2 regions of the Paenibacillus sp. GCM10027626 genome follow, and region 1 is predicted to be linked to the other one. Evidence: predicted binding sites of a transcription regulator. Region 1 holds the regulator's gene; the other holds the start of a gene.
What was found. Region 1 encodes CtsR, which represses protease genes until heat stress. Its sites were predicted from a motif close to ATGGTCAATAAAGGTCAAACA; they were not measured.
Positions count from the first base shown of each region.

Region 2: a site for CtsR is predicted at 5,611-5,631, ahead of clpP (ATP-dependent Clp endopeptidase proteolytic subunit ClpP). Genes of this name have one in related genera too.

Region 1 is NZ_JBHTHC010000027.1:82,845-97,612, forward strand. Features, by position in the region: gene cysS (cysteine--tRNA ligase) at 1-28, opposite strand, end outside; gene cysE (serine O-acetyltransferase) at 25-690, opposite strand; gene gltX (glutamate--tRNA ligase) at 1,184-2,641, opposite strand; gene ispF (2-C-methyl-D-erythritol 2,4-cyclodiphosphate synthase) at 2,682-3,167, opposite strand; gene ispD (2-C-methyl-D-erythritol 4-phosphate cytidylyltransferase) at 3,170-3,874, opposite strand; gene ACFQ0N_RS33270 (PIN/TRAM domain-containing protein) at 3,945-5,039, opposite strand; gene ACFQ0N_RS33275 (nucleoside triphosphate pyrophosphohydrolase family protein) at 5,183-5,578, shown strand; gene pssA (CDP-diacylglycerol--serine O-phosphatidyltransferase) at 5,646-6,392, opposite strand; gene disA (DNA integrity scanning diadenylate cyclase DisA) at 6,498-7,574, opposite strand; gene radA (DNA repair protein RadA) at 7,587-8,948, opposite strand; gene ACFQ0N_RS33295 (antibiotic biosynthesis monooxygenase) at 9,004-9,348, opposite strand; gene clpC (ATP-dependent protease ATP-binding subunit ClpC) at 9,500-11,953, opposite strand; gene mcsB (protein-arginine kinase McsB) at 11,950-13,038, opposite strand; gene mcsA (protein-arginine kinase activator protein McsA) at 13,067-13,588, opposite strand; gene ACFQ0N_RS33315 (CtsR family transcriptional regulator) at 13,652-14,113, opposite strand; gene ACFQ0N_RS33320 (hypothetical protein) at 14,433-14,768, shown strand, end outside.
Region 2 is NZ_JBHTHC010000003.1:627,665-642,432, forward strand. Features, by position in the region: gene gpmI (2,3-bisphosphoglycerate-independent phosphoglycerate mutase) at 1-851, opposite strand, end outside; gene tpiA (triose-phosphate isomerase) at 853-1,605, opposite strand; gene ACFQ0N_RS09725 (phosphoglycerate kinase) at 1,657-2,838, opposite strand; gene gap (type I glyceraldehyde-3-phosphate dehydrogenase) at 3,125-4,129, opposite strand; gene ACFQ0N_RS09735 (sugar-binding transcriptional regulator) at 4,219-5,259, opposite strand; tRNA gene ACFQ0N_RS09740 (tRNA-Arg) at 5,491-5,565, shown strand; gene clpP (ATP-dependent Clp endopeptidase proteolytic subunit ClpP) at 5,733-6,314, shown strand; gene sda (sporulation histidine kinase inhibitor Sda) at 6,866-7,168, shown strand; gene ACFQ0N_RS09755 (HPr family phosphocarrier protein) at 7,552-7,821, opposite strand; gene whiA (DNA-binding protein WhiA) at 7,928-8,857, opposite strand; gene ACFQ0N_RS09765 (gluconeogenesis factor YvcK family protein) at 8,864-9,850, opposite strand; gene rapZ (RNase adapter RapZ) at 9,859-10,752, opposite strand; gene ACFQ0N_RS09775 (ROK family glucokinase) at 10,838-11,791, opposite strand; gene trxB (thioredoxin-disulfide reductase) at 11,956-12,876, opposite strand; gene ACFQ0N_RS09785 (tetratricopeptide repeat protein) at 12,911-14,656, opposite strand.

The DNA of each region.
Region 1 (14,768 bases):
TCATCGTATTATATATTTTTAAACTCATTCCTCTTGCCCCTCTCCAGAAATTTGCTCGCTTTGCACCTGCTTCAGTTCAGTCTTCAAATCATCGATTTGCCGCTGCATGTCGCGCAGCATTTCAATAATCGGGTCAGGGCACTTCGTGTGATCCAGCCGATCCACTACCCGCTCTCCATTCTGCTTCACAATACGCCCCGGATTGCCGACAACTGTGCTATTGGACGGCACTTCACGCAGTACGACCGCATTGGATCCAATATTTACATTATCTCCGATCGAAAAAGATCCCAATACCTTCGACCCGGAGCCAATAACGACATTATTGCCGATTGTCGGGTGCCGCTTTCCCTTCTCCTTACCGGTTCCCCCCAAGGTCACGCCTTGATAAATAAGCACATTATCGCCAATCTCACATGTTTCGCCAATGACAACGCCCATTCCATGATCGATGAACAGCCGCTGGCCAATCTTTGCGCCCGGGTGAATTTCGATTCCGGTAAAAAATCGGCTGACCTGTGATATTATACGCGCAACTGTGCAAAAACGGCGCTTATAAAACCAATGAGCCACGCGATGCGCCCAAATAGCATGCAGTCCGGAATAGGTGAAAATGACCTCAAATTTGTTGCGGGCGGCGGGATCATTATCGAATACAGTATCGATATCGGATTTCATTTGGCGAAACATACCTTCGTACCCCTCTCCAGCTTGGCGCTGACGGCATTCTTGCTGCCGTTTTATAGAACAAAAAAACGCCCCTACAGCCTAACGGCTGCAGAGGCGTTCATGCTGTAAACGCGGTTCCACTCTGCTTGAGGCCCGATCTACTCTTGTGCCGCGTACTTTAACACGAACCAAGAGCGCCCGCTCCTCGTCTTCATTGCCTTTAACGCAGACATACGGCAGCAGCCTACCCCGGTCGTCATCGTCCGGATCGGCAGCGCAGCTCCCAGGTGCAGCGCTCATTTCGCAAGAATTAAGCGGCTCCCAGCCAATCGGTTAGCAGCATACACTGCCGGACCAATAGTCCGCCTTCTCTGTCAATTCTTATCCCTTAATGAGCAATCCTGTTCTAAGCTTTTCAACCGGTACTATACAAATAATAGTTCAAGTATAGCCGACGGCCGGCTTGCTGACAAGCGAAATCGCTCCGCTTCGTGCAGACCATGCGGCAATTCCGCTAGACCAGACGGCGCTGCAGCCGCTCCATTACTTTTTCTTTGCCCAACAAGACAATCGTCTGATTGAGATCAGAGCCATGCGTCTGGCCGGTCAAAGCCGCGCGAATCGGCATAAACAATTGCTTGCCCTTGCAGCCGGTTGCCTTTTGCACAGCTTTAATCGCCGCTTGTACAGCTTCTGCATCGAACTGTCCGATCGCCGACACTTGCTCTTTAAAGGCGCTTAGTACAGCCGGCACCTGTTCATCGGCCAGTACTGCTTTCGCTTCATCTTCATCGGCTACTTCCTCGCTGAAAAACAGCTCGGTAAGAGGTACAATTTCCGAACCGAAGCGCAGCTTGTCCTGATATAATTGCACAAGCTTACCCGCCCATTCCATTGCCGCTTCATCCATCGCCGCTGGCAGGCGCCCTGCGCGCTGCAAATGCGGCAAGCACAGTGCAAGCAGCCGCGGCTGCTCCAGCTTTTTCATATATTCGTTATTCATCCAGGCCAGCTTATTCGTGTCGAAAACGGCCGGACTTTTGCTAAGGCGGGCGGCATCGAAAACAGCGATCAGTTCATCGCGGGTAAACAGCTCCTGCTCCCCTTCCGGCGACCAGCCAAGCAGCGTAATGAAATTGAACATCGCTTCCGGCAAGTAGCCAAGCGAATCGTACTGCTCGATGAATTGAATGATCGATTCGTCGCGTTTGCTCAATTTTTTGCGGCTTTCATTGACGATCAGCGTCATATGGGCAAAGATTGGCGGTTCCCAGCCGAAAGCTTCGTAAATCATCAATTGGCGCGGCGTATTCGAAATATGGTCCTCGCCCCGCAGCACATGGCTGATGGCCATCAGATGATCGTCGATGGCGACGGCGAAGTTATAGGTCGGTATGCCGTCCTTTTTCACAATAACAAAGTCTCCGAAGCCTTCCGACTCGAAGCTGATGGCGCCTTTGACCATATCGTTAAAAGAATAGGTTTTCCCTTCGGGCACGCGGAACCGCACACTCGGCACCCGTCCCTCGACTTCGTAAGCCTGCTGCTGCTCGATTGTTAAATCGCGGTGCTTGCCGGAATAACGCGGCATCTCGCCCCGCGCCATCTGCTCCTCCCGCTCCTGCTCCAGCTCTTCCTCCGTACAGTAGCATTTGTACGCCAGTCCGCGATCAATCAGTTCCTGCCAGTATTTGCGGTAAATATCGAGCCGCTCCATTTGGCGGTATGGGCCGTACTCCCCGCCGATATCGACACTCTCGTCCCAGTCCATCCCCAGCCATTTCAAATATTTCAGCTGGCTTTCCTCGCCGCCCTCGACGTTGCGCTTCACATCCGTATCTTCGATCCGAATAATAAACTTGCCGCCGTGATGGCGGGCAAACAAATAATTAAATAAGGCCGTTCTAGCATTGCCGATATGAAGATGTCCTGTTGGCGACGGCGCATACCGCACCCGTACTTGATTGGACATAAGCTGTATTCCCCTTCCGTCTCTTTCATTCATTTCACGATCATAGCATATCCTTCACAAGACAGACAACCGCCTGTGCGGCAATCCCTTCGCCGCGGCCGACAAACCCCAGCTGCTCTGTCGTCGTCGCCTTCACATTCACCTGCGACAGCTCCTCGGCATCCAGCGCCTTGGCGATTACTTCCACCATTTGCGGAATGTACGGCAGCATTTTTGGCCGCTGCGCCATAATGGTGGCGTCGACATTGCCCAGCTTGTAGCCGCGCTCTTTAATCATCGCCCATACTTTTTTCAGCAGCACCAGGCTGTCGGCATCCTTGTAGGCTGCATCCGTATCGGGAAAATGCTTGCCGATATCCCCCAAACCGAGCGCTCCCAGCAGCGCATCGGTAATTGTATGCAGCAGCACGTCCGCATCCGAATGTCCCAGCAGCCCTTTCTCATATGGAATCGTTACACCGCCAATGATACACGGTCTCCCCTCAACCAGTTGGTGCACATCAAAACCTTGTCCCACTCGGATCATTGTCATTCTCTCTCCCTTTGTGTAATCAGAAACTCTGCGTATGGCAAATCCTCCGGCGTTGTCAGCTTAATATTCGTATAATCCCCTTCAACAACCTTAACCGTTACACCGCCAAAACGCTCTACGACTACCGCATCGTCCGTGCCGAGAAAGCCCGCGGCAGCCGCCTGCTCATGCGCATCCAGCAGCAGCGAACGACGAAAAGCTTGCGGCGTTTGGATGGCCCACAAGCTTCTCCGGTCCGGAGTCGCAACGATGACCCCGGCCTCATCTACTTGTTTAATTGTATCCTTTACAGGTACAGCAAGTACAGCTGCTTCTGTCCGCTCAGCTTCTCTCATGCAGGCTTGTACAGCGCGCGCCGTCACGAGCGGACGCACGCCATCATGTACCATAACCCATTTTGCAGTCAAAGCTTCCAGTCCGAGCTTTACCGAATGCTGGCGCTCTTCTCCCCCGGCTACGACCGCTTTAACCTTATGTAAACGATAATCCCGAATGTACGCCTCGCATCGCTTTACATCGCCGGCACCCACAACAAGTACGGTTTCCGCCACTTCATCAATTTGCTCGAACAATTCCAGTGTATGAATGATGACAGGCTTGTCCCTAAGCATCAAATATTGCTTGCTTTCCGCTGTTCCCATCCTTGTTCCGCGTCCGGCCGCCACGATGACGACGCCCCATTCCGCGCACTTCAGCCCCATTGCCCTTCAACCGCCTCGCTGTAATCTCGCCCTATCCTAAGGATACGGCATATGATTCTATCATAACGTGTTACAGCGCTTTTTCCAACAGCTTGGGCTTGGCGAAAATCATTCTTCCCGCCGACGTTTGCAGCACGCTCGTCACCAGCACTTCCATCGTCATGCCGATATATTCGCGTCCGCCCTCTACGACGATCATCGTACCGTCATCCAGGTAGGCCACGCCTTGCCCGTGTTCTTTCCCGTCTTTAATAACCTGAACGACGATTTCCTCCCCCGGCAGCACGACAGGCTTAACGGCATTGGCCAGATCGTTGATGTTAAGCACCGACACGCCCTGCAGCTCACAAACCTTATTCAAATTAAAATCGTTGGTCACAACTTTTCCTTGCAGCACCTTCGCCAATTTCACCAGTTTGCTGTCTACTTCGCCATCTTCCATGTCGCCTTCATAGATCAGCACTTTGACATCAAGCTCTTTTTGGATTTTGTTCAAAATGTCCAAGCCGCGGCGGCCGCGGTTGCGCTTGAGCAAATCGGACGAGTCGGCAATATGCTGCAGCTCCTCCAGGACAAATTCTGGAATGACCAGCGTCCCTTCGATAAAGCCGGTTTTGCAAATGTCGGCAATTCGCCCGTCGATAATGACGCTTGTATCCAATATTTTATGCTCCTCATAGGGACGCTCTTCGTCAGCTGCCGCCGCTTTGCTCCGCTGCGACAATAAATTTGCCATCAGCTCCGCCAGCTCGGCCCGCTTGTCCATTCCGATACGTACACCGAAATAACCGAGGAACAATGTCATACAAACCGGAATAACCACCCCTGCCCCGCTAAGCCGGGATACCGCCGGATATAATAGCGCGGACAAGGCAAGTCCGCCCAGCAGGCCTAATGCGCCGGCCACCAGCTCTTCTGTCGGCAGCGCGGTTGTACGCTGCACACCTTGATCAATCAAGCGAACGATCGTTCCGGCAAATATAGAAGCCAGCACCACGCCACATAATGCGCCAATTGCAACATTCATGTAGTAGCTGCCCGATTGCAGCAGCGTGCCGTAGGATGCGTCTGACCACATAGATCCCACATGCATCCAGTCATACAACTGCGCCCCGGCAATGCCGCCAAATAACAATCCGACCGCCTGAATAATTCGTTTCATCATAATAAATCCACCTCCACTACAAGTATGTTCCAATCTTTCGCCTGCTAAACCGTCGTCAACCAGAAAACAATTAATTTTGAAATGGCAGGGGAGTATGCTTATAATAGGGATAGCATTGCCAATCCTGAAATGAGGTGGAATCGATGAACACGCCCACATTGGAGCAATTTCAGCAGCAAGTATCTGAGCTTTTGCTTAGACACCGCAGTCTGCTGGATGTTTTATCGAAATACGGCCAGTCCGGCGCGTCCGTTAACCGTGCAGTTGCCAAGTCAGTGACCGAATGCGGCTGTATTGAGCTCAATGCCCGCAAGCAGGAATTTCCGGATGATATTAATTCAGAGCAAGCGCGCACAAAGCTGCAGCATCACATCAATGGCGAGTTATGCGAGCATTGCCGGGATGCAATCAAAAATGAGCTCGGACGCAATCTGTTTTATATGTCTGCGATGTGTAATTTGCTGGGCATCGAGCTGGACGATGTTATCGCCCATGAATCAGACAAATGTTCCACGCTTGGCATTTTCAATTTCACCTAGCCGGGAAACGTTTAATAAAACAAAAAAACCTTCATCTCCTAAGCGGAAATGAAGGTTTTTCATGGTTTTAGGCACTATGCTCGGAATGAGAGCCGTCCTCTGTCAGTTTTTTTCTGCGCTTGCGCTTTCTTCCTGGCAAACGGCGCTCAACGTTTTTTTTTAAACCGTAGAGGGCATACAGCACAAGCGGAATGAAAATGATCTTTGACAAATGATTCGGAAATACGATGCCCAGCACTACGGATACGAGTACTACGAGCGGTACAACCCAGATGGCATTTTTAGGAATGCCGATTTTTTTGAAATTCGGGTATTTCACTGTACTAACCATCAAAAAGGATAAAGCAAGTGTGCTTGCTAACAATACCGCAATTGGAATTTCCTTGTGAAATAAGGCCAATGTCGCAAGGACCCCGCCTGCCGCCGGAATAGGAAGCCCGATGAAATAACCCGGCATGCCGGAGACCACATTGAAGCGGGCCAGCCGCAGCGCTCCGCAAATCGGGAATAACGCCGTAATAATCCATGCCGGTGCCGGACTCAGCTCCATAAAAGCAACACTATACATAATAAAAGCCGGCGCAACGCCGAAAGAAATAACGTCGGAAAGCGAGTCCAATTCCTTACCAAATTCACTCTGCGCATTCAATGCGCGGGCCACACGCCCATCAACCCCATCCAGCAGCATGGCGATGATGACCATCATTGCGGCAATATCTGGCTTGGAGTTCTCTGGAAACACCAGCAGAATCGCAACGATTCCCAAAAACAGGTTCGCTACTGTAAAAAGACTCGGTATCGATTTCGTAAACATTCTGTCCCACCTCATCTTTACTATACCCCAAAACATGAATGTCCCGATGGACCTAAGCTGTTAAATGACACCATAATTGTCTGCATTCTATTCATTGTATGAGATTTAGATTTGTCTGTCAATGAACATCTGCTCCTGAAGTCGCCGCAGCCCTTCTTTAATGGCGCGAGCCCGCACTTCCCCGATTCCTTCAACAGAGTCTAGCTGCTCGATCGTAGCAGATAAAATATGATGGAACGAGTTGAATTGCTCGACCAGATTGGTCATGATCGCAGCCGGGAGACGCGGAATTTTATTTAATAACCGATACCCGCGCGGCGAGACCACTTCTTCCGCTGCACTTCCCGTACCGGCATATCCGAGCAGCTTCAAGATCGGCGGCACATCAAGCAGCTCTTCCGAGCTTAGCCTTCGCAGGCCCATGCGTATTTCGCTAATCCGCTCTTCATTCGTTTCCTTCGCATAGTCCTTAAGCAGAAACCACAGCTCCTCTTCAACACCGCCGACGAGTTCCTCCATCTGCATGCTGATCAGGCGCCCTTCTGTTCCTAGCTCATTAACATAACGTTTGATTTCCATTTTGACGCGAATGACCATCTCTACCCGTTTGATGACATGCGCCACTTCCTGCAAAGTGACAAGCTCTTCAAACTCGGCCGCCGACAGGTTCGTAAACGATTGATTCAAAACAGCCTTATACTTCTCCAATGTCTGGATCGCCTGATTGGCTTTCGTTAAAATAACCGCCATATCCTTAAGTGAGTAGCGCAGCTGCCCTTGATAAAGCGTAATTACATTCCGCCGCTGCGATATGGAAACGACCAGCTTGCCCGTCTGCTTGGCCACCCGCTCAGCCGTGCGATGCCGGATGCCTGTTTCGGAGGAGGCAATTGCACTATCCGGAATCAATTGTGTGTTGGCATACAAGATCCGTTTGCGGTCTTCGCTTAAAATGATCGCGCCATCCATCTTGGCCAGCTCATACAGATAGTTCGGCGAGAAATCGCAATTGATCGAAAAGCCGCCGTCAACGACCTCCATCACTTCCGGACTGTAGCCGACGACAATAAGCGCCCCTGTTTTCGCCCGCAGTACATTTTCCAGCCCTTCGCGAAAAGCGGTGCCGGGAGCCACCATTTGCAGCAACTGGTTCATAATCTCTTGTTGAGTCGGTTCCTTCATGATTTGCCCCCTCTATCCCAACGCTGCCGAGAGTGCTTGTGCCACTGTCTCGACGCCGATAATTTCAATGCCAGATGGCGGGCTCCAGCCCTTTAAACTTTTTTCCGGCATAATGACACGTTTAAACCCAAGCTTTTGCGCCTCCTTCACCCGCTGATCTGCCCGCGATACCGCCCGCACCTCGCCGGTCAGACCGATTTCGCCAAAAACAACATCGAATGGACGGGTTGGCGCATCCCGAAAGCTTGAAGCAATGCTGACCGCCGCGGCCAAATCTACAGCCGGTTCATCCAGCTTCACACCGCCGGCCACATTCAAATAAGCGTCCTGCGTTTGCAAAAACATGCCCATCCGCTTCTCCAGCACAGCAATAATTAACGCCAGCCGGTTATGGTCGATGCCGGTCGACATCCTTCTCGGAGACGGAAAATTGGTCGTGGCGACGAGCGCCTGCATTTCGACAAGCACAGGTCTTGTACCCTCCATACTGGCGACTACTGTCGAACCTGACACCCCTAGCGGCCGCTCAGACAAAAACAATTCTGAAGGATTGCTGACCTCACGCAGACCGGTTTCGCCCATTTCGAAAATGCCGATTTCATTCGTGGAGCCGAAGCGGTTTTTCACGGCCCTTAATAGACGATAAGAATGATGGCGCTCCCCTTCAAAATAGAGCACGCAATCCACCATATGCTCAAGCAGGCGGGGGCCGGCAATGGCTCCTTCCTTTGTAACATGTCCGACCAGTACTGTTGCAATCCCTTTAATTTTCGCTACGCGCATAAAATGCGCTGTGCATTCCCGCACCTGCGAGACGCTGCCGGGAGCCGATTGAACATTCGGATCATAGACAGTCTGAATCGAGTCGATTACTAGGAAATCCGGCCGCACCGTATCGATTGCCTCGTTAATCCGATCTATATTCGTCTCGCACAGCACATAAAGCTTATCAGTCAATGCGCCGAGACGATCAGCTCGCAGCTTCGTTTGCCGCACCGATTCCTCGCCGGAAATATACAGCACGGTCAAGGCCTTGACCGCAAGCGCATGCGAGGTTTGCAGCAGCAGCGTCGATTTGCCGATCCCGGGGTCGCCGCCTACTAAAATGAGCGAGCCCGGAACAACCCCTCCGCCCAAGACACGATTCAGCTCCGGCATTGCCGTTTCGATGCGCGGTTCTTGGCCACTTTCTATATCTATGATCGGTTTTGCCTTTTCTTGCGTCTGAATAATCGCAGAGCCGCTTGACTTTACAACCGTCTCTTTCTCCTCGACCATTGTATTCCAGGCGTGACAGCCTGGACATTTGCCCAGCCATTTGGGCGATTCCGTGCCGCATTCAGTACAAGCAAATTTTGTTTTTATTTTAGCCATTGGCGTTCCTTTCTACAATCATCCGTCCTGATCAAAGTTTACCATACCTTGCGGCTTATTCCTCTCCAGCCAGACGAGTCACTAAAACGGAGTGCGTGGTCATTTTGGAGCCAAGAATGACCGATTCATTGCCGGCCTCCTGCGACGACTGCTGCTCAGCTGCACGCTTGACATGCGCCTCTTTGAAATTATCGCTGCTAACCCAACCTTCGAACGCAGCCTTATCCGCCCAAGTTGTACATACCTTCAATTCGTCGTATTCCTCTAAGCCCTGCGTTAACAGCACCTCCATCCGCACAAAGCCCGGCTGAAATTGCACGCCTTTCGAACGGCCGAACCGGGATGCCACTTCCTCCCCGTGACCTTTTTTCACTTTAATTGTATTCGTTACGACTATCATCGCTTCTCCTCCTATCATCGGTCAGTTTGTACTTTTATTTTACCAATCCTTCCCCATTGAAACAAATGTTCTCTTCCCAATTTGCAAAAAAAAGAGGCTCACCCTCTTGTTATCAAAGATAACAAACTGGGTGAAGCCTCGTAAATTCAGCTTATTTCGCAGCCGGCTCCTCAGTAGAGGCGCCTGCCCGTGTAACGGTCAATTCCCCGTCTTGCACATCAATTGTCAGTGTATCGCCCTTGCTGATCTTTCCAAGCAGCAGATCCTCGGACAACCGATCCTCGATATGCTTCTGGATCGCGCGGCGCAGCGGCCGTGCGCCGTATTGCGGATCAAAGCCCTCTTTCGCCAAAAATTGCTTGGCAGCATCGGTTAGCGTAAAGTCAACTTCTTGCTCACGCAGCCGCTTGCGCAATTCGTCCGCCATCAAGCTTACGATTTGGGCGATATGCTCTTGCTCCAGCGAATGGAAGACGATCGTTTCGTCGATCCGGTTCAAGAACTCTGGACGGAAGCTCTTCTTCAACTCCGCCATCACTTTGTTGCGCATCACTTCAAACTCATGGCCTGCATCCTGCACAGCCGTAAAGCCAAGCGACGTATTGCGCTTAATTTGCTCTGCGCCGACATTGGAAGTCATAATAATCAAAGTGTTGCGGAAATCGACTACACGCCCTTTGGAGTCTGTCAGACGGCCGTCCTCCAGCACCTGCAGCAAAATATTGAATACTTCAGGATGAGCCTTTTCGATTTCGTCCAGCAAGACAACCGAATACGGCTTGCGGCGTACTTTCTCAGTCAGCTGTCCGCCCTCTTCGTAGCCGACATACCCCGGAGGAGCGCCGACGAGCCGCGATGTGGCATGCTTCTCCATATATTCGGACATATCGATCCGAATAACGGCATTTTCATCACCGAACATCGCCTCTGCCAACGCTCTGGCCAGCTCGGTCTTGCCCACCCCGGTCGGTCCAAGGAAAATGAAAGAGCCGATCGGGCGCTTTGGATCCTTCAAGCCGGCGCGTGCGCGGCGGATTGCCCGTGAGACTGCTTTGACAGCGTCGGATTGGCCGATCACGCGATTGTGCAAAATATCTTCCATTTTGAGCAGCCGCTCTGTTTCTTCTTCGGCCAGCTTGCTGACCGGAATTCCGGTCCAGCTTGCCACAATCTGGGCAATGTCTTCAGGCGTAACCTCGGAATCTGTTCGGCCCTGCTTTTCTTTCCATTGGTTTTTGGTGACATCCAGCTCTTCACGAAGTTTTTGCTCTGTATCGCGAAGCGCTGCCGCCTTTTCAAATTCCTGGCTTTGTACTGCAGAATCCTTTTCCTTGCGGATATCCTCCAGACGATTTTCCAGCTGCTTCAAATTAGGTGGAACTGTATATGATTTTAAGCGTACTTTTGACGATGCCTCGTCGATCAAATCAATCGCTTTATCCGGCAGGAAACGGTCTGTAATATACCGGTCAGACAATTTTACCGCCTGTTCGATCGATTCATCAGTAATTTTTACACGGTGATGGGCTTCGTAGCGGTCACGCAGTCCATGCAAGATTTGGATCGCTTCTTCCGGAGACGGCTGGTCAACCGAGATCGGCTGAAAGCGTCGTTCGAGTGCTGCGTCCTTTTCAATATATTTGCGGTATTCATCAAGCGTGGTCGCCCCGATGCATTGCAGTTCGCCGCGCGCAAGAGCCGGCTTCAAAATATTAGAAGCGTCAATTGCCCCTTCAGCTCCGCCTGCACCGATCAAAGTATGCAGCTCATCGATGAATAGAATAATATTGCCGGCCTGGCGAATTTCATCCATGATCTTTTTCAGGCGATCCTCGAACTCGCCGCGATATTTTGTACCGGCTACGACAGAGCCCATATCAAGCGTCATGACGCGCTTGTCGCGCAGCGTTTCCGGAATTTCGCCGGCAATGATCTTTTGCGCCAGTCCTTCGGCAATTGCAGTTTTACCTACGCCCGGCTCGCCGATCAATACCGGATTGTTTTTTGTGCGCCGGCTCAATACTTGAATAACGCGCTCAATTTCTTTGCTGCGGCCAATGACTGGGTCTAAATTGCCCTCCTTGGCTGTTACCGTCAAGTCGCGCGCGAGGCCGTCCAGTGTCGGTGTGCTTACATTAGCCGTCGCTCCGTGATTGGAGGATACCGCCTCGCTGCTGCCGAGCAGCTGCAGCACCTGCTGCCGCGCTTTATTGAGGCTGATGCCCAGATTGTTCAGCACTCTTGCCGCGACACCTTCGCCTTCGCGAATAAGCCCCAGCAAAATATGCTCTGTTCCTACATAGGTATGGCCAAGCTTGCGGGCTTCGTCCATTGACAATTCAATAACCTTTTTGGCGCGCGGTGTATAGGCAATATTGGTCGGCTGCTCTTGGCCGCGGCCAATTAGCGATTCGACTTCATCCTGAATTTTTTCCAGGCTAAGCCCAAGACCGATTAGCGCCTTCGCCGCGATTCCTTCTCCTTCACGATTCAGGCCCAGCAAAATATGCTCTGTGCCAATATTATTGTGACCGAGACGAACAGCTTCTTCCTGCGCCAGTGCCAGCACTTTTTGGGCACGTTCAGTAAATCTTCCAAACATCATTCTCCAGCACCTCCATGGTCGAATTTACGATGCAATTGTTTGCGGATCAGTTCGGCCCGCCGAACATCCCGCTGCTCTGTACTCAGCTTTTCCTCGAAGGTTTGCTGTAAAAAGCCAGGCTGAGTCATTACCAAAAGTTCATTCATAATTTGCGGCGATACATCAGTGATCAATGCCAGGTCAATACCAAGCCGTACATCAGAAAGACGCTGCGCCGCTTCTTTGGAATCGATAATAAAAGCATGCGATAAAATGCCGAGTGAGCGATATACACGATCCTCCAGGTGAATGCGGGATTCATGTTGCAGCATACGCTCGCGCGCCGCTCGCTCATGCTCAATAATTTGCTTGGCTACGCTATACAAATTATCGATAATTTCTTCCTCAGACTGACCTAATGTAATCTGGTTTGAAATTTGAAATAAATTGCCGAGCGCCTCACTGCCTTCTCCATACATCCCCCGAACTGCAAGCCCGACCTGTGTAATGGCTGATAAAATCCGGTTAATCTGCTGAGTCATAACAAGTGCTGGCAGATGCATCATGACTGAGGCTCGAATGCCTGTGCCGACATTTGTCGGACAACTTGTCAAGTAGCCGCGCCGTTCATCAAATGCGTAGTCTATCTCTTCCTCAAAAATGTCATCAATGCCGCTAGCCGCAGACCAAGCTTCCTTAATTTGAAAACCCGGATACAAACATTGTATCCGCAAGTGATCCTCTTCGTTCACCATAATGCTGATCGCTTCATTTTCACTTAACATTAATGCGCCGCATCTTGACTCATTCGCCAGCGTCGGACTGATGAGATGCTTCTCTACCAGTACCCTTCGTTCCAGTTCAGAAAGGTCTGCAAGCTCAATCTTCTCAAACGGTCCTAGTGCAGCCATCGCTTTATTGCTGCCTACCGCCGTCAACTTTTCCATCACTTCGCGCGACTGTTCATTAGTCGCCAGCATCGGAAACGGGTGACCCTGCATATTCCGCGCAATGCGTACTCTGCTGCTAATGACGATGTCAGAATCAGGCCCTGAGCTGTGCATCCACTCACTTAAAGCATGCTGTGCAAAAGATCGTTTCGACATGTGAGGTCCTCCTTCCTTTTTCTGACGTTTAATTTTCAGTCATGCTCCGTTCTAGCTCGCGAATCCGATCGCGAATGCTCGCTGCCTGCTCGAATTCCTCGCGTGCAACAAGCTCAAGCAGCTTATGTCTTAGCTGCTCCACTTCTCTTTGCAGCTGAATTTTGCCTCCGGAGCGCTTTGGTATTTTACCGACATGAACTGTATTGCCGTGGACGCGTTTTAAAATCGGATCCAGCTTGTCTCCAAATTGCGAATAGCAGTTGCTGCAGCCAAAGCGTCCCATTTTGCTAAATTGCGCATAAGTTAGACCGCATTCTTCACAGCGCAGCGTTTGCGGCTTGGAGCCAAAAGTACCGCTATTATTAGCCGGATCGAAATCAAGCAGCCCCGACAATAAGCTATGGATCGAAAAGCCGTTCGCTGTTCCCGGAATACCCTCTCCCTTTTCCCTGGCACAAGACTCGCAAAAATGAAATTCTGTTTTATCGCCATTTATAATTTTAGTGAAATGTAATGTTGCAGTACGTTTACCGCATTCTTGGCATAACATGGCCGCATAATCCCTCCTTGAGCTAGAATCTTAGCGTGCCCCGCTGACATAAACCATCTACCTTCACTTCATGAGCAGCGTTATTAGCATAGCTTTCAACAGCCTCGCCCGAACCTCATCCCTGACCGGAAGTTTCAGCCCAATTACCTCCCGCGACACAGCCGCTCGTAATAAGTTGGCCTCTCGCTTGGAGATAAGCTCCGCTTCTTCCAGTTGATAAATGAGTCCTTCTGCTGCTGTTTGATCAACCCGCGACCCAATCGTCTGATCAATATGTCCCTGAATATACTTCAAGGTCGGCAGCTCTACACGCTGAATACGGATATAACCGCCGCCGCCACGCTTGCTTTCTACGAGATAGCCTTTCTCCAGAGTAAAGCGCGTACTAATGACATAATTGATCTGCGAGGGTACACACGAGAAGCGATCCGCCAAATCATTGCGCTGAATTTCGACCGCCCCTTCAGGGCTATCCTGCAGCATATGCTTCAAATACTGCTCAATTAGATCGGAAATGTTGCGCATCCCGCAAACCTCCCTCAACTGACAGAACAGCAAACAGCTCTTCTTACTGAAAAGTCAAACTAATCAGAATTCACTGAAAATAGAGTTCGCTTGACTTTGACTTTCTTTGACTTTAACTTTATTATACGCTTTTTTTCCAAAAGGTCAATAGTGCGCTTTATTAGCTTTGGGCATCTGGCTTCCATTTATACACGCCGGCAAATGCAACCTTTATATTCCAAAGCTCGTCTTATTATTAAAAGTGCTTTGATTTCACTCTCGAGTGTTTTACAATTATAGATACAAGCCGTCAAAATACAACAGAAAGGTCGTGTCCGCATTGAGTCATTCGACTTCGTTACATAAACGTTGTTTGCTTACGGCCTCCATTTTACTGGGCGTCTCGTTTGCAACAGTTCCTGTACTGGCTTCAGCAGCTCCAGTCCCTTCTGCCGCTAATTCCGCTGTTCATGCGCAGCAGGATCGCTTTACCCTTGCCTTCTATGATTCACTAACCGGAAAAACCTTTGTTAATGCAACTGATGCATCAGGTGAACGATATATTATTTTTCAAGACAACGACAACAAATGGTACAAGTTTCCGAAAGGCTACAATGCTGTATGGAAAAGTACAAATGAATCTCTGGCCCATATTGAGCTGTCTGCTGACCTGCCT
Region 2 (14,768 bases), on a different contig from region 1:
CCGCGGTCAAAGCCGCGAAAATCGGTGTTCGTAAACACCTGCGACAATTGGATCGCACGATCCGGACGGAAATTGAAAAACACAACAGCATCTTCTGATTCGACAAGACCTACAGGTTTTCCTTCCTCGTCCACAATAACAGTCGGCATAACGAATTCATCCATAACCGACTGCTCATACGATGCCACTACCGCCTCGACCGGATCTGTATACGTCGGTCCTTCGCCGTATACCATCGCGCGATACGATTTTTCCGTCCGCTCCCAGCGCTTATCGCGATCCATCGCATAGTAGCGTCCTTGCACTGTCGCAATGCGCCCTACGCCGACTTCAGCAATCTTCGCCTGCAAAGCCTCCAGATAGCCTTTTGCACTGTCCGGGGCCACGTCGCGGCCGTCCAGGAAGGCATGAATATAAACGTCCGTCAGGCCATGCCGCTTCGCCAGCTCAAGCAGCGCAAACAGATGATCGATGTGGCTATGCACACCGCCGTCGGAAAGCAGTCCGTACAGATGCAAGCTTTTTCCTTTTGCTTTTGCATGTTCAATGGCGCCGAGCAGCGTTTCGTTATCAAAAAATTCGCCTTCACGAATCGATTTGCTGATCCGCGTCAAATCCTGATATACGATCCGTCCCGCACCGATATTCAAATGACCAACCTCCGAGTTGCCCATTTGGCCTTCCGGCAAGCCTACCGCTTCGCCGCAAGCCGTTAATGTCGTGTGCGGATAGCTGGCCCGATAGCGGTCATAATTCGGTTTATTCGCTTGCGCTACAGCGTTGCCTACCACGTCGCTGCGCAGGCCGAATCCGTCCATAATGATAAGTGCAACCGGTTTAGGAGCAGTCATCTTACTTCGCCCCCTCGACGAGTTGAACATAAGAGGCTGCTTCCAGACTTGCACCGCCTACAAGCGCACCATCGATATTAGGTTTGCTCATATATTCCTTCACATTGTTCGGCTTCACACTGCCGCCGTATTGAATGCGGACAGCGCTCGCAGTTTCGGCATCATACAAGCCTTCCACTACGCCGCGAATGTAAGCAATAACATCCTCTGCATCTTCAGCAGTCGAAGATTTGCCAGTACCGATCGCCCAGATTGGCTCATAAGCAATAACGACTTCAGCCGCCTCTGCTGCAGACAGGCCTTGGAATGCGCCTTCCGTTTGCACTTTGCAAACCTCTTTGGTTTGACCCTCTTCACGCTCTTCCAGTTTCTCGCCTACGCACACAATTGGCTTCAGACCGTGCTTGAATGCTGCCTGAACCTTTTTGTTGACGATTTCGTCCGTCTCCGCAAAATATGCGCGGCGCTCGGAGTGACCGATAATAACATATTCAACACCGAGATCCTTCAGCATTACACCGCTAATTTCGCCCGTAAATGCCCCATTGTCTTCAAAGTGAACATTTTGCGCGCCAATCGCAATCGACGTGCCTTTGGCTGCCTCTACGAGCGCCGGCAGCGTTGTATAAGGCGCGCAAATGACCGCCTCCACGCCTTCTACCTCCGCCTTGCCTTTAACATCTGCAATAAACGATACCGCTTCAGAGACCGTTTTAAACATTTTCCAGTTGCCTGCAATAATCGGTTTCCGCAATTGTGCTCAGCTCCTTGACTGCATAATTTCAATTATGTCTATATCCCAATCTTACTTATCGTTCAGTGCGACAACCCCTGGCAGTTCCTTGCCTTCCATAAACTCAAGGGAAGCTCCGCCGCCTGTCGAGATATGATTCATCTTGTCAGCCAGGCCGAATTTCTCTGCCGCTGCCGCCGAATCGCCGCCGCCGATAACCGTGTAGCCCGCCGTCTCTGCGCATGCGCGCGCTACAGCCTGTGTACCGTGGGAGAATGGCTCGATTTCGAACACGCCCATCGGTCCATTCCAAACGACCAGCTTGGAGTTTTTAATGACGTCTGCATACAGTTCACGGGTTTTAGGACCGATGTCGATGCCTTCCCAATCTGCTGGAATACCGTCTACATTAACGATTTTCGTATTGGCCGAAGCGCTGAAATCGTCCGAAACGACAATGTCCACAGGAAGCAGGAAGTTTTTGCCGAGCTCTTTCGCTTTATTGATGAAGCCCAATGCCAGCTCCAGCTTCTCATTATCTACCAGCGATTGGCCAATTTCATAGCCTTGCGCTTTGAAGAAGGTATACGAAAGGCCGCCGCCAATAATAATGTTGTCTGCAATTTCGAGCATTTTGTTGATGACATCGATTTTATCTTTAACCTTGGAGCCGCCAACAATCGCAGTGAACGGACGCTCAGGATTGTTCAGCGCCTTGCCAAGCACGTCCAGTTCTTTTTCCATCAGCAAGCCGGAGACGGCCGGCAGTTGACGTGCAATTCCTTCTGTCGAAGCGTGAGCGCGGTGAGCTGCGCCGAACGCGTCGTTCACGAATAAATCAGCCAATTCAGCAAAAGCTTGCGCAAGCACCGGATCGTTCTTTTCTTCGCCCGGATAGAAACGGACATTCTCAAGCAGCAACACATCGCCAGCTTGCATAGCGTTAACTTGCGCTTTAACCGCTTCACCTACAGCTTCATCGGCTTTAGCTACCGGCTTGCCTAGCAGCTCAGACAATCTTGCCGCTACAGGAGTCAGGCGAAGCTCTTCCACAACTTGTCCCTTTGGCCGGCCAAGATGGCTGGCAAGAATGACTTTAGCGCCCTTCTCGATCAAGTAATTGATCGTCGGCAGCGTCTCGCGAATCCGCGTGTCGTCCGTAATGGCTCCATTCTCCAAAGGTACGTTGAAATCTACCCGCACAAATACACGTTTGCCGTTCACTTCAACATCGCGCACACTTTTCTTGTTCATCCGTATACCCTCCGATTCATCGGACCTTGAGCCGCGCGTCCGCCCCTTCGTTCCCTCTTGCTTCGCAGAAGCCCGGTACCGGCCGCATCAAATCTCATTGTCCATATTAGTTATCTTTCCAATTTCATCCTATCCCGCCCATGTTATAGCATTCTACAGGGCTTTTCTATCTCTATCTGTCTTCCAGAACTGCTTCTAAAAGCTATTGTATCAAAAATTGGAATGCGTGCGCCAACCGACGCGAAGGAGCTGCACGGACAGCTCCTTCGTTTGGTTGTTCTCTATATTACAAGCCTTTGGATGCGATATATGCAGCAAGGTCTACAACGCGGTTGGAGTAGCCCCACTCGTTGTCGTACCAGGAAACGACTTTAACCATGTTGCCTTCAACAATCATAGTCGATAATGCGTCGATTGTGGAGGAAGCAGGGTCGCCATTGTAGTCGCTCGATACAAGCGGCTCTTCGGAGTAGTTCAGAATGCCTTTCAGACTGCCTTCGGAAGCCTCTTTCAATGCAGCATTCACTTCTTCAACCGTTACATTCACTTTCAGCTCAGCTACCAGGTCAGTAACCGAAACGTTAGGAGTAGGAACGCGCATAGACATACCGTTCAGTTTACCTTTCAGTTCAGGCAACACGAGCGATACCGCTTTTGCAGCGCCTGTAGAAGAAGGAATGATGTTTTCTGCAGCAGCGCGAGCGCGGCGCAGGTCTTTATGCGGAAGGTCAAGTACGGATTGGTCGTTAGTGTAAGAGTGAACAGTTGTCATCATACCTTTAACGATGCCGAACTTGTCATTCAATACTTTTGCAAATGGCGCCAAGCAGTTAGTTGTACAAGAAGCATTCGAAATAACAGTGTGAGCGGCTGCATCGTATTTTTCTTCGTTAACGCCCATAACGATCGTGATATCTTCGTTAGTAGCCGGAGCGGAGATGATTACTTTTTTCGCGCCGCCTTTCAAGTGAAGCTCAGCTTTTTCTTTCGCTGTGAAAATACCAGTCGACTCAACAACGATTTCTACGCCTTCTTGGCCCCAAGGGAGGTTCTCAGGATTGCGCTCAGCAAATACTTTGATTTCTCGGCCGTTTACGATCAACGCGCCTTCTTTGGCTTCAACAGTTGCGTCCAGCTTGCCGTGAGTTGTGTCATATTTCAGCAGGTGAGCCAGTGTGCTCGTATCCGTCAAATCGTTAACTGCAACGACTTGCACATTAGGGTTATTCAATGCTGCGCGGAATACGTTGCGGCCAATGCGACCAAATCCGTTAATACCAACTTTTACCATGTTGATTTCCTCCTAGTATACCTAAGTTTTTTAATTTATCTCAAGACGATTCCTGCCATACGGCAATGCCGTCATGCAGACCGCCAAGATCAACTTTCTTGTTCTCGATCAATAATTGCAGCAATTTCCAAAGCGGCGGATTCGTCGGTTACGAGCATGTCGTCATGCCCAAAGCGCATAACGGCGGCGATTGCTTCTCCCTTGCTGCGTCCGCCAGCGACTGCGATAACGACTTCTGTAGCCTGAATATCCTCCAGCCGCAAACCGGCAGTCGGCATGCGATGTACCACCGTGCCATTGCGGTCAAAATAATAGCCAAACGCTTCCGCGTGTGCACCCTCCGCTGTCAGCTCATCAAGAACTGCATCGGGCACCCGCCGTCTGCGGGCCATAACCATGGCATCGCCAATGCCGTGAAGGACGATTCGCGCATTGCGGATAACCTCAACAATCTCGCGAATATTCGGCTCCTGCATAAGCGATTGGTAAGCTTCCTCGCCAAGATGATCCGGTACATGCAGCAATCGGTATTGCGCGCCTGTGCGCTTTGCCATCGTGGAGGCGATTGTATTGGCTTGATAATCCAAGCTTTCCCCCAAACCGCCGCGGGCCGGCACAAACCAGTTCCCTTTCAGCGGCGTTTGCGTGGCCAGCTGATTCGCTACTTGCGCTAATGTAGACCCGCCTGTAACAGCCACTACATCGTCCTTTTTCATGACTTTACGCAGCGCAGCGCAGCCTGCCCGCCCCAGCTCCCGCTGGGTATGAGGCGAACTGTCTGAATCGCCCGGTACAATCGTCACCTGCTTTAAGCCATATCGCGCGCGTATCCGTTCTTCCAATTCGGAAAGACCGAACATCATCTTATACAGCGGCTCCATATCAGCAAGCAGCTTCTCGCCAGCTTCACTGATCCGCATTCCAGCCGTATCAATATGAAGAAGACCTTGCGCCTTCAGAAAATCCGTTTCTGCCCGCAGCACCCGTTCCGTCATTCCAAGCGAAGCTGCCAGCGTTCGTCTGCCAATCATTTCTGAAAGCATGACTTGATGAAGAATTAAGTACCGCTTCTTCATAACAGCAAGCATATCCGGTAGAAGCTGCTGTTGTATTTCGATGAGAGAATCCATCTGTCACCATTCACTTCCATCGCCGAATCGGACTCATAAGCTGGATGGACGTTAAATGTCCCAATATGTGCATTTTTAGTCCCACTAATATTGTACTTCAAAGCAATTCGATGAGCAAGTACGGTTTTGCTGATGAAACCGTTTGCTATTCCAATTTGCATAAAATTTATTTTTCCACAACTCTTGCTTTTTCATGCATTATTAGATATAATAATCTTTGCTATCGTTTTTGCGCCCGTGGTCCAATGGATATGACGTAGGCCTCCGGAGCCTGAGATCGAGGTTCGATCCCTCGCGGGCGCGCCATATATAGTAATCTGTACCGGCTAAAGCCGGTTTTTTTATCCGATTTGTTTGACCATCTTTGACTTTCGATCAGCAATCCGTTATGATATGAGTACACAGCCGGCCGATCACGCATTTGGCCCGTGAGTTTACTACAGTATAACCATTCTAAGGAGGGATTCCTGGATATGAATTTCGTACCAATGGTCATTGAGCAAAACAATCGCGGCGAACGTGCCTACGACATTTACTCGCGTCTTTTGAAAGATCGTATCGTATTTCTCGGTACACCTGTCAACGATGTTGTAGCTAACTCCATCATCGCGCAACTGCTATTTTTGGCTGCTGACGATCCCGAAAAAGATATTTCGCTTTACATCAACAGCCCCGGCGGCTCGGTTTCTGCGGGTCTCGCCATTTTTGATACGATGCAGTTTATTAAACCCGATGTTTCTACCATTTGTGTTGGCATGGCCGCTTCAATGGGCGCTTTCCTGCTTGCTGCCGGCGCCAAAGGCAAACGCTTTGCCTTGCCTAACAGCGAAGTCATGATTCACCAGCCGCTTGGCGGCGCACAAGGTCAAGCCAGCGACATCGAAATTCGCGCCAAGCATATTCTCAAAACGCGGGACACCTTGAATCGCATCTTGTCTGAACGGACAGGGCAGCCAATCGACAAAATTGAGCGCGATACAGACCGCGACAACTTTATGAGCGCAGCTGAGGCTGTAAACTACGGTCTCGTTGATAAAGTAATCGAAAAGCTGTAAGCTCCTTGACTGGACGGAAACTACGGAGGCTGTCGATTTTCTGTGGACACCGATTTTTTCCGGGGAATCGGGCAACTGGAGATCATGCGGACCTACGATCCGTTATTTGGTCGAAAACCGGATGATTCGAAGGTTTCGCGGACACATGATCCGTTATTTGCGGCTCTTGCCTGGTTTTCGTGCCGTTTTGAGGCCAATAACGGAACCACGGTCCGCAAGCACGCCAATTAGCTATTTTGTTCACAGATAACGGATCTACGGTCCGCTCATGCCCGCCGCTTCACACAGCCTGGAAACTTACAAATTCTTATATAGTCAAAAAAGCGTAATTCCATTCAGTTCATTCTGAGGAATTACGCTTTTTTTGTATCTATCATCCCTCCGATAAGAAGCCCCTGTATAACACATAATTTGTTATCTGTCAATGAAAATTCACCTCGACGAATTCATAACGACTCTGTAAATGTTTCATGTTACTATATAGTAAATGATTCCAAATTCGCCTTCGACTAGGTTGTTTTAAGAAAACTTATTAACGGAGTTGCACTCTAATGAAACTTTCAAACCCAATTGCAAACATGCGTAATTTTATGCGCTCTAATCATGCTGAACCAGCGTATACACACTACCAATCCGAATATGATCGTTCTTATGAGCAGACATCGTCTGGTTCCCAATCACTTAATTTGTTTTTGCCTATGCAAGACAAATCTTTGTTATTGCGGCCGCTAAGTGACACCCATCTCGTAGAAGTCTACCATGAAGCTAAAGCAATGCGCTTGTCCAATGAATTTATTTCCTTAATTGAACAAGCAATCGAGCAGCGTGGTCTTGAAGTAAGTGAGCAAGCTTAAGTAATAAAGCCGCGGCTCGCGCCGGCCTTCCTTGGCCCGAAGCCCGCTTGGAAATATAAGCCAAAGTATAGGCGTAACTCATACTTTCTTATATTTGAACAAAAGAAACAGGCAGATGCTGTGGGTATCTGCCTGTTTCTTTTTTCGTTGCCCCATTTAATTCAGGAAATCCGCTCGGGCAGGCGTCCCTATTGCTGACGAACGAAACTTCTATCGAAGTCCTTCGAGGATAAGCGACCTAAAGGTTTGCCTAGCAAACCCGCTTCGTAAGCATGAGGTAGTTTTATCACCAATAAGAATTTGTTTTTCCGCACAGCTTGGTAACTTATAAATTCTTATGTGGTAGCAAAAAAAGCCCCGCGAGGGAGCTTCTTTTCAGCGTATTATTGGTTCTCGAGCTCTTCCTTGCTAACCAAGTTGACTAAAGCGGTTACAGCCTGATCTGCATCCGAACCTTCCGCACTTATGGTCACCTCAGTGCCAGAGCTGATAGCAAGGCTCATAATGCCCATAATCGATTTCGCGTTCACTTTTTTATCTTCCTTCTCGACAAAAACCTCGGAAGAAAACTTGTTCGCTTCCTGAACGAAAAGTGCCGCCGGCCTTGCATGGAGACCTGTTTTCAGTCGAACGACAACCGGATGCCTAGTCATGGAAACCTTACCCCCTATACTTAATTCAATTATGCAATATCCACCATTGCAAACGTCATTTTACTCATTATTATACCACTATTCCCAACACCGCACTAGCCCAATGCTACCCGTTGCGTAATTTTTCCGCAATCTCGTCAATTTTACGCAACCGATGATTAACGCCAGACTTGCTGACCTTGCCTTTGAGCAGTTCGCCCACTTCCTTCAGGTTCATATCCGGATGCAGCAAACGGATCTCGGCAACCTCCCGCAGCTTCTCAGGCAGATTCTCTAATCCGATTTCCTTTTGCAGCAGCTTTATATTATCGATCTGCCGCACAGCGGCACCAATCGTCTTGTTCAAATTTGCCGTCTCACAGTTAACAATACGATTGACGGAGTTGCGCATGTCGCGCATAATGCGCACATCTTCAAATTTAAACAATGCTTGATGGGCTCCAATAATGTTCAAGAGCTCGATAATTTTCTCGCCCTCTTTCATGTAGAAGATGAACCCTTTTTTGCGCTCGATACAGCGGGCGTTTAATCCAAACTTATTGGCCAGGTCCACCAAAGCTTTACAGTGTTCCTCATACATACATGCAATTTCCAAATGATATGAGGAGCCTTCCGGATTGTTGACGGAACCTCCCGCCAGGAACGCGCCTCGTAAATAGGAACGTTTGCAGCACCCTTTGCGAATGATGTCTTTATCAATGCCCTGATTGAACATAAAGCCTTCAGAAACAATTCGCAACTCACTCAGTATTTCCTGAACTTTGACAGGAATACGCACAATATAGACATTATTCTTTTTTAATCGCATCTTTTTGCGAACAAGCAGCTCAGTATGAACCGCAAACATCTTTTTGATCAAGGAATAAATCCGTCTGGCGATCGCTGCATTTTCCGTCGAAATATCGAGAATGACTTTACGGTTAGATAATTGTACGGCTCCGTTCATTCGAATGAGTGCAGACAGCTCCGCCTTTTCGCAGCACGATTCTGTTTCAATCAAGGTTAGCTCCTTTTTCGTCTGCGCTGCAAAAGACATCAGTCCTCACCCCTTTCGCTTCATCCAGCCTTCAACAAGTTGATAAATATGATGGCTTAATCGCGCCGCGTCATGCCTCAAGTATGTCCGAAATAACACCAGTCGATCCGCAATAACTTTATAGCCGCGGCTCTCTACTTCTTCCAAATCCAGGTGAACTGCCTTGGCTCCCTCTTCAGCATACTTGGCCTGAACTTGCGGCGGTATTTCACCATTATTAACAATAACATAATCAAACAGATGCTCTCCAATATGATCATGGATTGCCCGCAAATGATCGCCAACCGAATAGTTATCCGTCTCGCCCGGCTGTGTCATCACATTGCATACAAACAGCTTAACAGCATTCGACTGAACAATACTTTCCGCCAGCTTCGGAACAAGCAAATTCGGTATAATACTCGTATATAAGCTGCCTGGTCCGATCAAAATCGCATCCGCATCACGTACCGCTTCCACCGCTTCCTGCAAAGGCTCTACTTTCTCGGGTTCGATAAATACCCGCTTAATTTTCATGCCAGCCTTCGGAATATTAGACTCGCCGGAAATAATGGAGCCATCCTCCATTTCGGCATGAAGCACAATCGCTTGCCCGGCTGCCGGAAGCACCCTGCCGCGTACGGCCAAGACACGACTAAGCTCGCGAACGCCTGTAACGAAGTCGCCGGCTATATCCGTCATTGCCGCCAGCATCAAATTGCCAAGACTATGTCCGGCTAAACCGGTGCCGCTGTTAAACCGATACTGCAGCATTTCAGTCAACAACGGCTCTACATCAGCTAGCGCCATAAGTACATTGCGTATATCTCCCGGCGGAGGAATTTGCAGCTCTGAGCGCAATATACCCGAGCTCCCGCCGTCATCGGCCACCGTTACAATTGCCGTAATATCCAGCGGCTTTTCTTTCAAGCCGCGAAGCATTACAGACAACCCTGTACCGCCGCCAATTACTACAATCCGAGGATGGCGATCAACGCCAAGTTTCTCTATCATCATTCACCTCAATGCCGGTCGCGATCGGAATCTCGATGGCTAACCCGGACATTCTCTGTATCGCTGCTGCCAAGCATGCGTCCCAAATATTCAGCGATTGCTACCGAACGATGTTTACCGCCTGTGCAGCCTATACCTATAACAATTTGACTTTTTCCTTCCTTCCGGTAAAGAGGAAGAAGAAACTGAAGCATATCGAGTAGTTTGGTGAGAAACGTTTGTGTCTCAGGCCATTTCATCACATAATCATAAACTTCAGGATCTTGGCCTGTATTCGGACGGAGATGGTCGACATAATGCGGATTGGGCAAGAAGCGGACATCATAGATTAAATCAGCATCAATCGGAATGCCGTATTTAAAACCAAATGAAGTTACATTTACTGACAAAGCGTTCATATCCGCCTGAACAAAACGGGAAATAATCCGGTCCTTTAGCTGGGCAGGCTTCAAATTGCTTGTATCGATAACTTGAGAAGCCCAGCCTTTCAAATCCTCCAGCATGCGCCGCTCCGTTCTAATGCCGTCAAGCGGCATTCCATTGGCAGCGAGCGGGTGACGGCGTCTGCTTTCTTTGTATCGTTGTACAAGAACGCTATCAGTTGCATCCAAAAATAAAATTTCAAACCCGATTGAATAATGTTCCTTCAAATAAGCAATCGATTCGGCTAAGGCTGTAAAAAACTCCCGGCCCCTAAGATCGATCACCAGTGCTACCTTACCAATTTTACCATTGGATTGCTCAATTAATTCGGCAAATTTGGGAATCAGTATAGGAGGCAGATTGTCTACGCAAAAGAAGCCAAGATCCTCCATGCTTTGCACGGCAATCGTCTTTCCCGCTCCCGACATGCCCGTAATTATAACCAATTGAGCCTTTGCAGTCATCCCACTGTCTATCATCGAAGCACCTCCTGAAGCATAACATAGCGCAGCGCACATATACAGCCATCAGCTGCCTGGAGCCGTGCATCAGCACGGCTCATACTCAGGAACGAATAATCAAGCCCGCGGCGCCAACAACACCCGCATTATTGCCCAAAATTGCCGGTACAATTTGTACCCCTTCCGCAACAATTTCCGGTGTGGATTTCCGGAATACCTCACGAATTTGCTCGAACAGATACTCGCCGGCTTTAGAGACGCCGCCGCCGATAATAAACCGTTCCGGATTCAGCACGACAGCTACGGTCGCCATAGATTTGCCCAAGTAATAGGCAGCTCTCGCTACAATGCGGGTAGCAACCTCATCGCCGGCTTTAGCCGCATCAATGACATCCTTCGCCGTAATCTCCGTCGTAATAAAAGAGAGCGATGTGCGGTCGCCGCGCGCTACTGCATCCTTCGCCATGCGAATAATGCCTGTAGCCGAGGATACTGTCTCCAAACAGCCCATCTTGCCGCAGCCGCATTGAATGGCTTCCAGGTCAGGAACAATCGCCATATGGCCCAGCTCGCCCGCAAGGCCGTTAAAGCCTTCTACAATGCGGTCGCTCACGATAATGCCGCCGCCGACACCGGTACCCAGCGTATAGCATACACAGTGCGATACTCCGCTGCCTGCGCCTGCCCAAGCCTCGCCGAGTGCAGCTACGTTGGCATCGTTATTAACCAGCACTTTTTTCTGCAGTTTGTTTTCCAAAAATTCCTTTAATGGAACATTACGGAATTTCAGATTAGGTGAGAACTTAATAATTCCGTTCGGGATATCGAGAAAGCCTGCGACGCCTACTCCTACTCCTTCAACTTGTTCCCATGAGAAAGGAGACTGCTCCACGATTTGCAGCGCATAGTTTGCAATGTTGTTGCATACCGCATCTGCGCCTTTCTCAGCTTCAGTCGGTCCTTCAAAAGTATGAAGCAATTCGCCGTTAAGATCGCAAATACCGACTTTAACCGCTGTTCCGCCGATATCAACGCCAACAATAATCTTGTCAGACATGCCAAGGCCACCTCTACAAAATGAATTGGGGTGCTTCTGTTTCTGTACCCACTATAATTGAACGCTCTAAAAAGAGTCAAGCTGTGTCAGCCGCTGCATTAGTTGCCGACGTGAAGCGACGCTGTCCGCCTTCGGACAGCGTCACCTGTACCCCAGTCAACCGTTTATAGATTTTCCAAAAAGCGTTCGCAATCAAGCGCAGCCATACAGCCGCTGCCTGCTGCAGTAATAGCTTGGCGATATTTGTTGTCCTGAACATCGCCGCAAGCGAAAATTCCCGGTATGTTCGTTTCGCTTGTTCCTGGTTTTACGATCAAATAGCCCGTCTCATCCGTCTCCAACTGGCCGTTAAGAAACTTCGTATTCGGTGTATGGCCGATCGCGACAAAAATACCTTGCGTCTCGATAATCTCTTCCTCGCCCGTCTCGTTGTTGCGCACCTTCAGGCCCGTTACGCCCATTCCGTTTGCCATAACTTCGAGCGGCGTGCGGTTAAGCGCCATAGTGATCTTCTCATTGTTGCGCGCGCGATCCTGCATAATTTTGGAGGCGCGCATTTCATCACGGCGGTGTACAAGCACAACTTCAGAGGCAAAGCGCGTCAAGAAGTTTGCTTCCTCCATAGCAGAGTCTCCGCCGCCGACTACAATAATTTTTTTGCCGCGGAAGAAGAAGCCGTCGCAGGTCGCGCAAGTGCTCACGCCTTTTCCGACATTGTCGCGCTCATTTGGAATGCCCAAATATTTAGCCGAAGCACCGGTCGAAATAATAAGCGTCTCTGCTTGCAGCTCGCCCTGGCCTTCCACCTGGATCGTGAAAGGACGCTTGGACGTATCGACAGCGTTAACCCAGCCAGTACGGAATTCAGCGCCGAAGCGCTCCGCCTGCTTCCGCATATTAGCCATCAAGTCAGGACCCATGATTCCTTCTGGAAATCCCGGGAAATTTTCAACATCCGTCGTTGTTGTCAATTGTCCGCCTGGCTCAGGGCCTTCGATTACAAGAGGATTCAAGTTAGCGCGAGCCAAATAAATAGCGGCTGTCAGTCCGGCAGGACCCGTTCCGATAATAATGGTTTTATACATCAATAGCTGCCTCCTTTTCCAACATAGGCTCCCTTTACTCTTCTGTATGCTCAGACAGCGAAGGGAATATCTTTTTCATTTTTTCCTTAATTCCGCATACCTCATCCATCTTTTTTGCGCACTTGCTAACAGTAGCAATCGAGATGTCGTATCTGCGGGAAACTTCATGATAGGAAATGGCTCGGCGGTGCATTTTGGCCGTCAAGTATTCGAGGGCAGCCGCCCATCCTTCCACTTTGCCGATTTTGGGCACATCCGGATACATACGCGATAAAAACTCAATCCATAACGTCAGCAAATCATGCTGCTGCACAAGATCATAATGCTTGTTCATTCGCGCAAGAGCCGCTTCCAGAACAGCTTGCCATTTGTCTTCCCATACCGGCAGCCTCGACGGCATCCGGCTATGCTCGATCACCGTATCCCGGCCTTCCAATACCGCATGCAGCGAATCATGAACGCCGATTGAGCGCAACACAAAAATAGCAATTCGCTTCAAGTAGTCGTCTTCCTGCGGCTCCATAATAAAATCGCGCAGCGCGTCAATGACTTCTGTATCGGCGATAAGCCCCAACGCTTGAATCACTTGCAGCTTGGTGTGCCGGTCCCCATGCCGCAGCGCCCAGAAAAACGATGACCGCACAAGCGGATCCCGCTTCAGATGATCGGGCAGCGTATCGCTTGACTTCTCCCACAATTTGAACTGTTCTTCAAAGGGAAGATGGTAATGATAGCTCGTCGGCGCCGGATCTCCGCCTTGGCTGATCCGTTCCAGCTGCTCCAGGTAATACCCCGGGACATTCGACCCCGGATCAAGCTTGGCTGCCTGCTGCCACAGCCGCTCGGCCTCTGCCAGCTTCCCCGTGTTGCAGGCGGCTACTGCCGTGTAATGGAACAAACATGGATCATGGCGCAGCTCTCCATCCTTCATTAAACGGACAAAGTGCCGATAGGCCGTCTCATGATCGCCCAAAATTCCCATCGTTGTAGCCAGCTTAAATACATGTTCCTGATGAAAAGGCACTGTTTTGCGCAGCTGGTCAATTAAAGGGCGCAGCTCCGCTTCATTCTCTGCATGCTGATAAAAGATCGCAAGATTGCACAGAGCATGCAGATTGCCCGATTCAATTTCCAGCACTTCGCCAATCGTCGCCATCGCCCGCTCAAACATGCCCATATAATAATATGCCAAGGCCAGATTGTTGCGGGCAGCCAAAAATTCCGGGTTATTTTCCACGATATTTTCCAGCATGCGCACCGCTTCGACAAATTTCCCCTCTTCAAGCAGCGCGCGAGCCTGATCATGCTCATGAAACCCGGCACGCGCTTTAATAAACGCCAGCTTGGTCGGCCTTTCCAGCTCGAAGTGCAGCAGCTCCAGCATTTCTTCCGCTTCCTCAAGAAACTGCCCTTCGCCGTCTTCCTCCAAATATTTTACGAGCGCTTCTTCAGCTGCTTCATACATCTCCATATTGGCGAAATTATTCGCCATATAGAAATAGCATTCCGTCATCGTCGCATCCAATTCCTCCACGATCATCCGCAGAACGGAATTCGACTCCTCATAATTGCCAATTTCCGACAAAATACCGGCCATATTGCAATGATTGACCGGATTATCCGGCTCGTACTCGACCGCCCGACGGAAATATTTAAGGGCCTTGTCATAATGATATCGATCCAGCGAACGAACCGCTCGCTCGAAAAAGAACGTGGCGTCCCATTGAATCGGAATCACTTTCTTAGTTGGTTTTACCGCTGCACGCTTTCTCTCTTTCATCCGCAAGGCACCTCCTGCTCCGTTCGATTAGGCAATGAAATCAGCCTCTCTATTCAAGAAGCTCTCAAACGCCTTGTTAAGTTGGTACGATTATACCATAGCATGGCCTATC